Regions from separate parts of the Amycolatopsis panacis genome, predicted to be linked through region 3. Evidence: riboswitches for the same ligand, from Rfam matches in the RefSeq annotation. Region 3 holds a riboswitch; each other region holds the start of a gene.
What was found. A riboswitch is a leader RNA that binds a small molecule or an ion and turns the genes downstream of it on or off. The one in region 3 is predicted to bind S-adenosylmethionine.

Region 1 (4,611 bases), on a different contig from region 3:
GGCCGGACGGCGGCACCAAGGTCGTCACCGCCTACGCGCCGCCGCCCGCCGCGGTGCTGGCGCCGCTGCGCACGATGCTGCGGGAGGTGGTCACCGCGGGCACCGCCACCGGGCTCGCCCGTTCGGGTGCGGTGTTCGGCAAGACCGGCACCGCGCAGTTCGGCGACGGCGCCCAGGCACACGGCTGGTTCGTCGGCTACCGCGGTGACGTGGCGTTCTCGGTCTTTCTCGAAGGTGGCCAGGACTCCGGTCCGGCGGTCGCCCTCGGCGCGAAATTCCTCGCCGCCGTGCCCTAGCCGTCGCACCGTCCGAAAAGGACTGGAACATCCGTTTCGGGGACACGTGTCCGGCCGCGCCGGGCGCCTCACTATTCTGGACGCGCTGCGGGTCGGGGACGGGGAGGCGACATGGACGGACTTCCGGTACTCCTCGGCGTCGGCGGACTGGTGCTGCTGTCCTCGGTGCTCGCGGTGCGGGTGTCCATCCGGCTCGGCTTCCCGTCACTGCTGCTGTATCTCGCGATCGGCGTGGTACTCGGGGAATCCGGCCTCGGTATCCACTTCGACAACCCGGCGCTCACCCAGTCGCTCGGGCTGGCCGCACTGGTGCTGATTCTCACCGAAGGCGGGCTCACCACCCGCTGGTCGTCGGTCAAATCCTCGCTGGGGCCCGGGATCGTGCTGTCCACAGTGGCCGTGGTGATCAGCATCGTGGTCACCGGCGCGGCGCTGCACTGGCTGCTCGGCCTCGATTGGCGGCTGGCGCTGCTGTGGGGCGCGGTACTGGCCTCCACCGACGCCGCGGCGGTGTTCTCCGTGCTGCGTTCGGCCGGAATCGGCAAACGGCTGTCCGGCATGCTCGAACTCGAGTCCGGGATCAACGACGCGCCCGCCTACATCGCGGTGATCGTACTGGCCTCCGGGGATGCGGTCGATTGGTCGCTGCCGCTGGTGGTGGTCTACGAATTGGCCGCCGGCCTGGCCATCGGGCTGGCGTTCGGCTGGCTCGGCACCCAGGCGCTGCGCCGGGCCGCGCTCCCGGCGACCGGGCTCTACCCGCTCGCCACGGTCGCGGTGTGCGTGCTCGCCTACTCCTCGGGTCAGCTCGCGCACGCCTCCGGCCTGCTCGCCACCTACGTCGCGGGGCTGGTGCTGGGCAATTCGAAGCTGCCGCACCGCTCGGACACCCTGTCCTTCGCCGAAGGGCTCGGCTGGCTCGCCCAGATCGGGCTGTTCGTGCTGCTCGGCCTGTTCGCCTCGCCGGGCAGGCTGCTGGAGACGCTGGTGCCCGGCCTGGTCGCGGGCGCGGTCGTGCTGCTGCTGGCCCGGCCGCTGTCGGTGGCGCTGTCCCTGCTGCCGTTCCGGCTGCCCTGGCGAGAGCAGGCGTTCCTGTCCTGGGCCGGGCTGCGCGGGGCGGTGCCGATCGTGCTCGCGATGATCCCGCTGTCCCAAGGCGTGCCGGGCGCGCAACGGCTGGTGGACGCGGTGTTCGTGCTCGTCATCGTGCTGACCCTGCTGCAAGGGTCGACGCTGGGGCCGCTGGCGCGGCTGCTGCGGCTGGACCGGGCGGGCGAGGTGCAGGAGATCGAGGTCGACTCGGCCCCGCTCGACGAGCTCGGCGCCGAGCTGCTGCAGGTGCGCATCCAGAAGGGCTCGAAGCTGCACGGCGTGTACCTGTCCGAGCTGCGGCTGCCCGCCGGGGCCACGGTGAGCCTGGTGGTGCGCGGCGGAGCCGGGTTCACCCCGCAGAAGACGAGCCGGCTGCAGGAGGACGACCAGCTGCTCGTGGTCGCCACCGAGCACGTGCGCGAAGCCGCCGAGCTGCGGATCCGCGCGGTGGACCGGGCCGGGCGGCTGGCCAGGTGGCGCGGCGAGTCCGGCCGCTGACCGGGACAGTCCACTGTGGACTGACCGGGTGACGGCCGTCTCAGATCACGGAATGGGCTGGTGCCGCGCGCCGATGATCGGCTATCGTTCTCGGCAGGTCATGAGTGCCAGCGTCAAGCCCCGGCTTGCTGGCCGGCAACCCTCCTTCCGCGGTGGGGTGCCCCGGGTGAGGACCGGGCCGGTCGCGCAGTGCGGCGGGCAAGCGCGGGCCCCTCGCCGGGTCCCCCGGATTGCCGAGGAGGCAGCGTCATGACTCTCGCACTCGACCGGACCACCGAAACCTCTGTTCCGCCGGTGGCCGGTGCCGGCCTGCGCGTACCGCTGGTGACCGGCGGCGACGTCTCCTACGCCAACCTCGACCACGCGGCCAGTGCGCCGTGCCTGTCCGCGGTCCGGTCCGCGGTCGACGAGTTCCTGCCCTGGTACGCCAGCGTGCACCGGGGCGCGGGGTTCGCGTCGCAGGTCTCCACCCGGCTGTACGAGCGCACGCGGGAAGTGCTGCGCCGCTTCGCCGACGCCCGCGACACCGACACCGTGGTGTTCACCCGCAACACCACCGATGCGTTCAACCTGCTGGCGAAGGCGTTGCCGCGCAACACTTCCGTGGTCGTGTTCGACACCGAGCACCACGCCGCGCTGCTGCCGTGGCGCGGGCCGAACGTGCGCCGGGTGTCGCTGCCGCGTACCCGGCTGGCCGCAGTGTCCGTTGTGGACGAAGCGCTGGCCGCCTGCCCGCAGGGGCCGCGGCTGGTGGTCGTCGCCGGAGCGTCCAATGTGACCGGTGAACTGCTGCCGGTGGCGGAGATCTCCGCGGTGGCGCGGAAACACGGTGCCCGGGTGGCGCTGGACGCCGCGCAGCTCGCGCCGCACCGGCGGATCTCGCTGCGGGAGCTCGACGTGGACTACGTGGCGCTGTCCGGGCACAAGCTCTACGCGCCGTTCGGTGCCGGCGCGCTGATCGGCCGGAGCGACTGGCTGCGCGCGGCCGTGCCGTACCTCGCCGGCGGCGGTGCGACGAAGCTGGTCACCGAAGAGGCCGTGGTCTGGAACGCCGGGCCGGAGCGGCACGAGGCGGGCTCGCCCAACACCGTCGGCGTGTATGCGCTGAGCGTCGCCTGCGAACAGCTGGCCGCGAACTGGGACGCGATCGGCGCGCACGAGGCCGAGCTGCTCGAACGGCTCCGCACGGGCCTCGCCGTGCTGCCCGGCTGCGCCGAACTGCGGCTGTTCGACGCCCCGGTGGACCGCGTCGGCACGGTCAGCTTCGTCGTCGACGGATTCGACCCGGGTTGGGTCGCCGCCGTGCTGTCGGCCGAGTACGGCATCGGAGTGCGCGACGGCGCGTTCTGTGCCCACGTCGCCACTCGCCGCCTGATCCGCGAGACCGGCGGCGAAGGGCAGCAGGCGCTCCGCGTGAGCCTCGGGCTGGGCAGCACCGCCGAGCACGTCGACCGGCTCCTGCTGGCCTTGCGGCAGATCGTCGCCCGCGGCGCTCGGTGGGAATACACCAAGGTGGACGGCCGGTGGGCGCCGGTCGGCGACCCGCGTGAGCTGCCGCCGTTCTGTGCCTGACGGCGGTGCTGGGAGTGGGCCGGGGGCGAGCGTGGACAATGGGGGAGTGAGCACCGAGCCCTCGCCCGAATCCGACGTGTCCGAGCCCGCTGTGCCCGAGCCTGACGTGCCCGGGCCTGCCGAGCCGCGGCCCGGGGGGGATACCGGAGGAGCCGAGGTGGCCCCGGCGCCGTCGCTGCCCAAGCGGCGGATCGGCCTGGTGTTCGCGGTCGCGGTGCTGATCTGGGTGATCGACCTGGTGACCAAGAACCTGGTCGCGGCCAATCTGGAGGGCAAGGAGCCGGTCCGCATCCTCGGCGGGCTGATCTACCTGCAGGTGATCCGCAATCCGGGGGCCGCCTTCTCCATGGCCACCGGGATGACCTGGGTGCTCGCGCTGATCGCCGCGGCGGTCGTGGTGGCCATCGTGTGGCTGGCGCGGCGGCTGCGCTCGGTCGGCTGGGCGATCGGGCTCGGCCTGGTGCTCGCGGGTGCGCTCGGCAACCTGACCGACCGCCTGTTCCGCGCGCCGGGCCCGCTGCATGGCCACGTCATCGACTTCATCTCCGCCTTCGCACCCAACGGCCAGGGCTTCGCCATCTTCAACATCGCCGACTCCGCGATCTGCGTCGGCGGTGCGCTGATCGTGCTGCTGTCCTTGCTGGGCAAGGACTACGACGGCACCTCGACACGTTCGAAGAAGGACGCCAAGTGAGCGCGCGCATGCTGCCCGTCCCGGACGGGCTCGATGGGATGCGCGTGGACGCGGGACTGGCCAAGCTGCTCGGCCTGTCGCGCACCGCGGTCGCGGATCTCGCCGCGGCCGGTGACGTGCTGCTCGACGGGCGTCCTGCCGGGAAGTCCGACCGGCTGTCCGCCGGCGGTCTGCTTGAGGTGACCCTGCCGGAACCGGCGCGGCCTGCCGAGATCATCGCGGAACCGGTCGAAGGGATGCGGATTCTGCACGACGACGGGGACATCGTGGTGCTGTCCAAGCCGGTCGGTGTCGCCGTCCACCCGAGCCCGGGCTGGACCGGTCCCACGGTCGTCGGCGGGCTCGCGGCGGCCGGGCTGCGGATCGCCACGTCCGGCGCCGCCGAGCGGCAGGGCGTGGTCCACCGGCTCGACGCGGGCACCACGGGCGTGATGGTGGTGGCGAAGAGCGAGCACGCAT
Region 2 (4,611 bases), on a different contig from region 3:
TTGGGTGCGCTGATCACCCGGACCGACGTCGACGGGGACACCGCGGTACTTCCCGGCGACGGTGGGCCTGTCGTCGCGCGCAGGGGTGAGCCACGGGGACCACCGCACTAGCTGCTGCCAGTGCCGGTGGCGTGCCGGTTCGTGTCCGGTCACCGAACGGCGGCGACCGGATACGACCGGACCGTCGTGTCAGTAGCCGAGTGCCTTGCTCACGGCCTCCGTGGACGGCGGCACCGTCGCCTTCGGGCCGAGGTGGTTCTCCACCGCGTCGAGGGTCTTGAGGCCGTCGCCGGTGATCAGGAGCACCGTCTCCGCGTCCGGGTCGAGCTTGCCGGTCTCCAGCAGCTTCTTCGCGGTGGCGACGGTGACCCCGCCCGCGGTCTCGGTGAAGATGCCTTCGGTGCGCGCGAGCAGCCGGATGCCCTCCACGACCTCCTCGTCGGTGACGTCCTCGATCGCGCCGCCGGTGCGGTGGACCACGTCGAGCACGTAGGGGCCGTCGGCCGGGTTGCCGATCGCGAGCGAACGGGCGATGGTGTCCGGCTTCACCGGCTGGACCACGTCGTGCCCGTTGCGGAACGCCGTCGACACCGGGGAGCAGCCGGTGGCCTGGGCGCCGAACACCTTGTACGGGCTGGCTTCCACGAGGCCGAGCTGACCGAACTCGCGGAAACCCTTGTCCACCTTGGTCAGCTGGGAACCGGAGGCGATGGGCACCACGATCTGTTCCGGCAGGCGCCAGCCGAGCTGTTCGGCGACCTCGAAGCCGAGCGTCTTCGAGCCCTCGGAGTAGTACGGGCGGACGTTGACGTTCACGAACGCCCACTTCGGGTGCTCGGCGGCCAACTCAGTGGCGAGGCGGTTCACGTCGTCGTAATTGCCGTCGACAGCGATCAGGTCGCCGTCGTAGACCGCGGTGGTGAGGATCTTGGCACGTTCGAGGCTCTTCGGGATCAGCACGACCGACCGCCAGCCGGCGCGCGCGGCGGCGGCCGCGGTCGCGTTGGCCAGGTTGCCGGTCGAGGGACACGCGAGGACCTCGAAGCCGAACTCGCGGGCCGCGGCGAGTGCCACCGCGACCACACGGTCCTTGAACGAGTGGGTGGGGTTGCCGGTGTCGTCCTTGACCCACACGGTCTTCAGGCCGAGTGCCTTGGCAAGCCGGTCGGCGCGCACGAGCCGGGTACCGCCCGGTTCGGTGTTCGGGATCTGCTCGACGGTCGAGGGGACGGGAAGGAGTTTCTTGTAGCGCCAGATGTTCTTCGGGCCCGCCTCGATGTCCTCACGGCGTACGCGGCCGAAGTCGTAGGCCACCTCAAGCGGTGAGAAGTCCTCCGCGGACACGAATTCCGGGGCGAGCGGCTGCCGGTGTCCCTCTTCCTTCGACACCAGCTCGACGGCGGGGCCGAGATCGAGCGTGGTGCGGGCGGGGTCCGTGCCGAGGGATGCGGTCATCGCGAGGTTCCTTTCCTCATCTGTCCCGCCATGGCGGGCCGGAATTGGCACCGTGTTCGTCAGCTATCCCGCGATCGCGGGATGACAGGCTGTACGCCGGTTGCCGGGGCTTCGTCGGGCCGTTCCCTCTGCCCCTCTGGATGAGCGGTATTCAGTTGTGGGCGCACCGCAGTGGATGTGGATGCCGCCTGGGCCACACCGTACGGCACACCGATCACCTCGTGCCATGGAGGCGGTCCAGATCACCGGAGCGGGCGGACTGCCGGCCGGGTGAGAGGATGGCCGGGTGACCACCGCACCCGCGCCGCTGCACCTCGTCACGGGCGAGGAAGAACTGCTCATCGAACGGGCCGTGCGCGCCGCGCTGGACGCGGCGCGGGCCGCCGATCCGACGGCCGACCTGACCCGGATTCGGGTGTCTGAACTCACACCGCCCGAACTGGCCGAACTGGTCAGCCCCTCGCTGTTCGCGGAGGGGCGGGTGATCGTGCTGGAGTCGGCGCAGGACATTTCGCAGGACCTGTCCGACGCGGTGCTCGCCTACCTGAAGGCCCCGGCGGAGGGGGTGGTGCTGGTGGTCGTGCACAGCGGCGGCGGGCGCAGCAAGGCGGCCAAAGTGCTGCCGGGCGCGCTGAAGAAGGCAGGCGCGGAGATCACCGAATGCCCGAAGCTCACCAAACCCGCCGAACGGGAATCGTTCGTACGCAACGAAGTCCGCCGTGCGGGCGGGAAGATCGACCCAGCGGGCGTGTCGGCTCTGCTCGACTCCGTCGGCTCCGACCTGCGCGAGCTGTCCTCGGCGGCGACCCAGCTGGTCGCGGATACCGGCGGCGTGATCGACGAGCAGGCGGTACGCCGCTACCACACCGGCCGCGCCGACGTGACCGGGTTCGCGGTGGCGGAGAAGGCCGTGGCCGGTGACCGAGCCGCCGCGCTGGAATCGCTGCGCTGGGCGATGCAGCTGGGCGTCCCGCACGTGCTGGTCGCCGACGCGCTGGCCGACGCCGTCCGCACCATCGCGCGGGTGTCCGCCGCCGGGCGCGGCAACCCGAACCAGATGGCCGGCGAGCTCGGCATGCCGCCGTGGAAGATCCGCAAGGCACAGGGCCAGTCCCGGGGCTGGGGCCAGGATGGCCTTGCCACCGCGATGCGCGTCGTGGCCAGGCTGAACGCCGAGGTGAAAGGCGCCGCCGCGGACGCGGACTACGCCCTGGAACGAGCCGTCGTCGAGGTGGTCGTCGCGAGGGGCGACCGCTGAACCCCGATCGTCCGGCGCCGTCGTCCGGCGCGGTGGCGTGGCCGCGTTCCCTGGTCATCCGGAGGGTATGCGGCAGGTACCGAAGACCGGATCGGTCGAAGGCGGCGGGTTCCGGCGCAAGAACTGCGGTCGTCCGGGGAACGGGGTCCCGGTCCAGGACGTGAGACCGGGTGCATGACGCGGCGGTGGGGGTGCTGTTCCACGCGACCCTGCGTGTGCTGTGAGTCCTTCGGGTGGCAGACGGAACGCAGGTCGTGGGACATCGCAGCACGAACGGTGCGGGCAGGCCGTTGACGGGTAGGACCAGGACGAGGTTGCGTGGCCCGAGGTCACCTGGGCATACGAAAAGGCCCGGCGACCGAGGTCACCGGGCCTTCAGGCGAACCGGCTCAGAGCTGGTTCGCGCGCTTCGCGATCGCCGACTTCTTGTTCGCGGCCTGGTTGGCGTGGATGACGCCCTTGGTGACCGCCTTGTCGAGCTTGCGAGCGGCCTCGCGCTGCAGCTCGAGGGCCTTGTCCTTGTCGCCGGACTCGGCGGCCTCGCGGAACTTGCGGATCGCGGTCTTCACCGAGGACCGGATCGCCAGGTTGCGCTGCCGCGCCTTCTCGTTCGTGGTGATGCGCTTGATCTGCGACTTGATATTGGCCATGGAGGCGTCCTCTTTCACTCGATGAAGGTCGTCACCGCGACGTACTGGCTCCGGCAGCGCCCGCGAAGGCGACCGGGTTTCCTCCCTGACGGAATGCCGCACGGCGACGAAGGGAAAGCTTAACAGCCCAGCTCGGCGGCCCTGCGAGGTGCCCGGATTTCCTTCGGCCCGGATCTTGGGGCTGGCAGTCGTCCGATACGCCCTTGCCGCCTCGGTTACGGTGGTATCCGGTAGTGCCTAGGGTTCCGTCGCCGGGCCGTCGTCCGTCTTGTGCGGGCGCTGTGACAACGAGGTCCGGCGGGGCTGGTCCGAGCGGCACCGTCGGCCGGGCAGGGTGCCGGTCGTTCATCTGACGGGACAAAAGCCTGGAGGAACCCGGTCTTCGGCATGCGCCCAAGACCAGAAGGGTTCTCGTGAACGGCACTGCTCTGTCCATGGTCCTCGCCGCCGCGGTCGTGCACGCGGTCTGGAATCTCGCGGCCAAGCGGGTTTCCGGCGGGGGTGCGCAGTTCGTCTGGCTGTACTACACGGTTTCCGCAGTCCTCTTGCTGCCGTTCGTGGTGGTGGCGCTGGTCGTCGAGCCGGAGCGTCCACAGTGGAGCTGGCTGGGGGCGGCGCTCGTCACCGCGGTGCTCCATGTCGGGTACGGGATCGTGCTGCAGCGCGGCTACCACGTCGGCGATCTGTCGCTCGTGTACCCGCTCGCGCGCGGGACCGGGCCGCTGTTGTCGGTGCTCGTGGCGGTTCTCCTCTTGCACGAGAGGCCCGGCGTGCTTGGGCTGATCGGGGCGGTCCTCGTGGTGGCGGGAGTACTCGTGATCAGTCTCGGCGGCAGCCACGCGGGCGAAGAGGCACGGCGGGCAGGCGTGTTCTACGGCGTGCTCACTGGTGCCATGATCGCGGCGTACACGCTTTGGGACGCGCAGTCGGTCACGACGGTGGGCGTGCCGCCGCTCGTCTACTTCGGTGGTGGAGCGCTCCTACAGAGCGTGCTGCTGGCGCCAACGGCCGTACGTGGCCGAGTCGAGGTCGGACGGCTGTGGCGGGAGCATCGTCGCGAGGTGCTGGTCGTCGGGGTTGCTTCGCCGTTGGGGTACCTGCTGGTGCTGTACGCGCTGCAGATCGCGCCGGTGAGCCTCGTTGCGCCTGCGCGGGAGCTGTCGATCGTCTTCGGCGGGGTTGCAGCGTGGCTGCTGCTGGGGGAGCGCAACGCGGTGCGCCGGCTGGTCGGCTCGGTCGTGGTGCTGG
Region 3 (4,611 bases):
GTGGCAGTTCGGTGCGCTGGGTGACCACCGCCATCCGCAGGTCGCGAACCTGGCTCACCCGGCCGGAATCCGGCTCGCTCAGTCCGGAAAGGACTTCCAGCAGGGTGGTCTTGCCACCACCGTTGAGCCCGACCACGCCGATCCGCTGCCCTTCGGCGACGCCGAGGGAAACCTTGTCCAGCAGCGGTTTCACCCCGTAGGACTTGCTCACCGACTCCAGGTTGACCAGATTGGCCATCCGCTTGGCCCGTTCCTTTCCACAGTGGACAGATTTACTCAGGCGTGCACGCGCGGGGGCGCGTTGCGCGGCGAGTCGTCCCCGCCTACCACCCGGGCACCGGGCACCGGGCCGTGCGCGACCCGCACCGTGCGGCACACCCCGGCGCCGGACAGCTCGGCGGCAATCTCGACCGCCGTCTCCGCGTCCGCGCAGAGGAACGCGCAGGTCGGCCCCGAGCCGGACACGCACCCGGCGAGCGCGCCCGCGTTCACCCCGGCGCGCAGCGTACGGCGCAGCCCCGGCCGCAGGGACACGGCGGCGGCCTGCAGATCATTGCCGAGCAGCAGGGCCAGCTGCCGTGGATCACCGGAGGCCAGCGCCTCGACCACCGGCGTATGCGCACCGATCCGCGGCGGTTTCCCCTCGGACCGCAACCGGTCCAGCTCACCGAACACCTTCGGCGTGGACAGACCCTTCTCATCGAAGGCCAGCACCCAGTGGAAGGTGTGCCGCGAGAGCACCGGCACGAGCCGCTCGCCCCGCCCCGTGCCCAGCGCCGTCCCGCCGTAGAGCGCGAAGGGCACGTCGCTGCCGAGCCGCCCGGCGAGTACCGCCAGCTCGTCACGGGTCACGTCGAGCTTCCACAGCGAGGCCAGCCCGACCAGCGCCGCGGCCGCGTCCGCACTGCCGCCCGCCATGCCACCGGCGACGGGAATGCCCTTGCGCAGCACGATCCGCACCTTTGGATCCCCGGCATCGGGACGGCCGACGTAGGCGGCCAGCTCGCGGGCCGCGCGCCAGGCGAGGTTGTTCTCGTCGGTGGGCACCACGCGCTCCCCCTCGCCGTAGACCTCCAAACCCGGCTCTTCGGTGACCGCGACGGTGACCTCGTCGGTCAGCGACAGCGCCTGGAACACGGTGACCAGCTCGTGGAACCCGTCCGCCCGCAGATCTCCGACGGCCAGGTGCAGGTTGACCTTGGCCGGGACCCGGACGGTGACTGGTGGTGGAACTACGGCGAGCACCCGTCCAGCCTACGTGGCCGGGTCGGCGGCCTTCTCACCAGGAGAAAACGTGCCGGAGGCGGGGCGGGGACTGGACAGGGGGTACTTTGGAAGTAGTTTTGAAGTATGACCATGACGGAAGTCAACATCTCCGAGCTGTCCCTGCATCCGCGCCGGGTCGTGGCCCAGCTCGAGCGGTCGGCGGAGCGGTCGGTGCGGATTCGCCGCCGGGAGAAGGATCAGCAGGATCTGCTGCTGATCACCGCCGAACGGGCGGAACAGGTGGTCGCCGCGGCGTCGGCGACCACGAAGATCTTCGTGGAGCTGCTGCGCCGCAGCGATCAGGCGGTCACCCTCGCCACCGAGGTGCTGCCGACCGCCTTCCCCTGGGTCCGGTACCTGCCGAAGGCGGATGTGCAGACCTTCGTGATGGAGCTGATCGAGACGCTTGAGCGCGCCGAATCCCTCGGCAACCCGGCGCCGGTCGCCATCCTGGTCGCGAAGTGGAAGCGGACCGCGGAGATCCACGCGGATCCCGAACTCGCCGCCATTCTCGGCCGGCCCGGCGAGGACCTCGGCGAAGTTCCGCCGCCCGGGCACCCGTGAGCCCGGCGACCGGCCGCGAACGGGCGATCCGGTTCGGCTGTGAAGGGTCCCTTCACGGACTCTGAGTCCGTGAAGGGACCCTTCACAGCTTTCAGCGCGTCCGGACGGCAGCCGGCGACAACTCAGGCAGCCACGCCCTGCGGGCCGCGGACGGACTGCGGCTGGGCCACATACGCGCCACGGTCGGCGATCCAAGCCAACGCGGCGTCGGCGCGCTCGCCGCGGACGCCCACGCGGAAGCGGGCGACCGGAGTGTCCCCGAGGCGAGTCAGGCCACCGCCGATGGTGGACAGCTCCACGTCGAAGCGGGTGGCCGCCTCCGGAAGCAAGGCACCGACCGTGGCAAAGCCGATCAGCACCACGTCGGCCGACCGGTCGTACTTGGCCGCCTGCGCCCGGCTCGTCTCGATCGAGGGCAGCACCGCCTGCGCGGTCCAGCTCGCCGGCGAGGAGATCAGGTCCAGCAGCGAACCCCGCTCCACCACGACGCCGTTGTCGAGCACCGCGACGTCGTCGCACACCCGGCGGACCACGCCCGCGTCCTGGGTGGTCACCACGACCGTGACACCCAGCTCCGCACGGGCCCGGTCCAGCACGGCGAGCACCGCGCCGGCGTCCTCGGGGGCGACCCCGGAGGTCGGGTCGTCGGCGACGAGCACGGCCGGTCCGGCGGCCAGCGCCCTGGCCACGGCGACCCGGCGGCGCTGCCCGTCGGTCAGCTCGCCCGGCTTCTGCCCGGCACGGGCGGTGAGCCCGACCAGGTCCAGCAGCGAGCCGACCCGGCTGCGGCGTTGCGGGCCGTCCACGCCGAGCTGTTCCAGCGGAGCGGCGACGTTCCCGGCGATGGTGCGCTCGGCGAGCAGCTCGGACTTGGCGCCGACGGCGCCGAGCCGGCGGCGGATCTCCCGCAGCCGGCGGCCGTCCAGGGTGCCGGTGTTGAGCCCGTCGAGCCGCACCACGCCGCGGTCCGGGCGCTCCTGCAGGGCAATGCACCGGGCGAGGGTGGACTTGCCGGAATCGGCCGGTCCCACCACGCCGAACAACGAGCCGGCCTGCACCTCGACACTCACGTCACGCAGGGCGGCGACTCGATTTCCGTTGAAAGGAAAGGATTTTGACACATTTTCGACAGTGATCACGAATATGCTCCAGGCAAGGGGCGCAGCACCGGTTCCGGGCGCACCAGGCGTCCTTGGATGACCGTCCTCAAAGGACGGTGTGGCGAATCGCGGAAAAGCGGATCAGGCGATGGCCATGGAGCGTCGACACGCACTTACCGTGCGGCGACCTTCGTCGACTACGCGGCGCCGGGTCAGCAGGAGCGGGCGGGCGAGCGTCTGCATCGGAAACGGCCTCCATCGGTCCTGGCGGTAGCACCTGCCCACCTTGCGGGTGGTTGCTGCGACTTCGGCGAGCCAGGTCTCTCAGTCGCTCGGGATGGACGTCTTCGAGTAAAGCCGATCCCACAGACTGAACGCAAGCACGTTGGTGCAGATCACACGAGTGGTCGCGGGCCGGTGGTGAAATCCGCGCCCGGCCTGCGGGGACCGGAAAGTTCCGCCACCGAACGGTCCGGCAGCCCGCGCTCACCCCGAGAATCCCTTGTGGACACTTGACAACCGCCTCGCACCGCCTTTTTCCTGCCGGGGATCACGCCAGCGACCGGATGAGCCTGCCCCGGGATAGTTCACAAAGATGAGCAAATCCGGTCTTCTTGGTACCGCTGTATCAGATACGCTCGTACCACCTCGGGAACGGAGAACGGCGGGTGCCTCAGCGGGTGGACCACGACCAGCGCCGCCGCGAGATCGCCGGAGCGGTCTGGCGGATCGTCGCGGATCGTGGGCTGGATTCCGTGCGCATGCGCGAAGTTGCCGCAGAAGCGGGCGTGTCACTGCGGCTGGTGCAGTACTACTTCGAGACCAAGCACAATCTGCTCGTACTGGCGCTGCGTTATCTCCGCGAGGACACCGAACGCCGGGCGCGGGAACGCATCGAAGGGCAAGCCGGCCAGAGCGCACGCGGCGTGCTGCGGGGCGTGCTCACCGGGCTGCTGCCGTTGGACATCGAGAGCGAGTTCGCACTGCGCGTGCGGCTCGCCTACTTCAGCCGCTCGTATCGCGAGCCGGGAGTGTTCCCGGACCGTGACATCGCGCTGGAAGACCTGGTCACGCACCTGCTCGAACAAGGCGAGCCGATGCCGGGCATCCGGCCGCAACACGAGGCGGACCTGCTGGTGTCCGGGATCACCGGCCTCGGCTTCGACATCCTGCGCGGCCGCCGGCGGACGACCGCCGTACTGGCCACGCTCGACTACCACTTGGACCGGATCTTCGGCCCCTGACCACCGCGGGTCAGACGTCGGCGGCGGCGATCCGGGCGAACGCGTGCACGTCGAGCTGTTCGCCGCGGCTGCGCGGGTCGATCCCGGCCGCGGCGAGCAGCTCCCCGGCGCGTTCCGCCGAGCCCGCCCAGCCGGCCAGCGCGGCCCGCAAAGTCTTGCGGCGCTGGGAAAACGCGGCGTCCACGACGGCGAACAGCCGAGCCCGGTCGACCGCGGTGACCGGATCGGTGCGTTCGAAGGACACCAGTGCGGAATCCACGTTCGGCACCGGCCAGAACACGTTCCGCGGCACCGGGGCGACCTTGCGTGCCGGTCCGTACCAGGCGAGTTTCACGCTGGGCACGCCGTAAGTGCGGCTGCCCGGCCCGGCGGCCATCCGGTCGGCCACCTCGGTCTGGACCATCACCAGCCCGCGCCGCAGCGATGGCAGCTCGGCG

Region 1: another riboswitch for S-adenosylmethionine. It lies ahead of D5S19_RS28585 (aminotransferase class V-fold PLP-dependent enzyme); the one in region 3 lies ahead of D5S19_RS06690 (methionine ABC transporter ATP-binding protein).
Region 2: another riboswitch for S-adenosylmethionine. It lies ahead of thrC (threonine synthase); the one in region 3 lies ahead of D5S19_RS06690 (methionine ABC transporter ATP-binding protein).

The regions. Positions count from the first base shown of each region.
Region 1 is NZ_QZFV01000133.1:12,505-17,115, forward strand. Features, by position in the region: gene D5S19_RS28575 (penicillin-binding transpeptidase domain-containing protein) at 1-296, shown strand, start outside; gene D5S19_RS28580 (potassium/proton antiporter) at 408-1,886, shown strand; SAM riboswitch class IV at 1,983-2,097, shown strand; gene D5S19_RS28585 (aminotransferase class V-fold PLP-dependent enzyme) at 2,136-3,458, shown strand; gene lspA (signal peptidase II) at 3,505-4,152, shown strand; gene D5S19_RS28595 (RluA family pseudouridine synthase) at 4,149-4,611, shown strand, end outside.
Region 2 is NZ_QZFV01000073.1:53,363-57,973, forward strand. Features, by position in the region: gene D5S19_RS11680 (ComEC/Rec2 family competence protein) at 1-111, shown strand, start outside; gene thrC (threonine synthase) at 190-1,455, opposite strand; SAM riboswitch class I at 1,469-1,602, opposite strand; gene holA (DNA polymerase III subunit delta) at 1,742-2,713, shown strand; gene rpsT (30S ribosomal protein S20) at 3,103-3,363, opposite strand; gene D5S19_RS11700 (DMT family transporter) at 3,777-4,611, shown strand, end outside.
Region 3 is NZ_QZFV01000064.1:37,474-42,084, reverse strand. Features, by position in the region: gene D5S19_RS06705 (ABC-F family ATP-binding cassette domain-containing protein) at 1-238, opposite strand, end outside; gene D5S19_RS06700 (4-(cytidine 5'-diphospho)-2-C-methyl-D-erythritol kinase) at 277-1,245, opposite strand; gene D5S19_RS06695 (hypothetical protein) at 1,351-1,830, shown strand; gene D5S19_RS06690 (methionine ABC transporter ATP-binding protein) at 1,953-2,969, opposite strand; SAM riboswitch class I at 3,183-3,274, opposite strand; gene D5S19_RS06685 (TetR/AcrR family transcriptional regulator) at 3,599-4,174, shown strand; gene rsmA (16S rRNA (adenine(1518)-N(6)/adenine(1519)-N(6))-dimethyltransferase RsmA) at 4,185-4,611, opposite strand, start outside.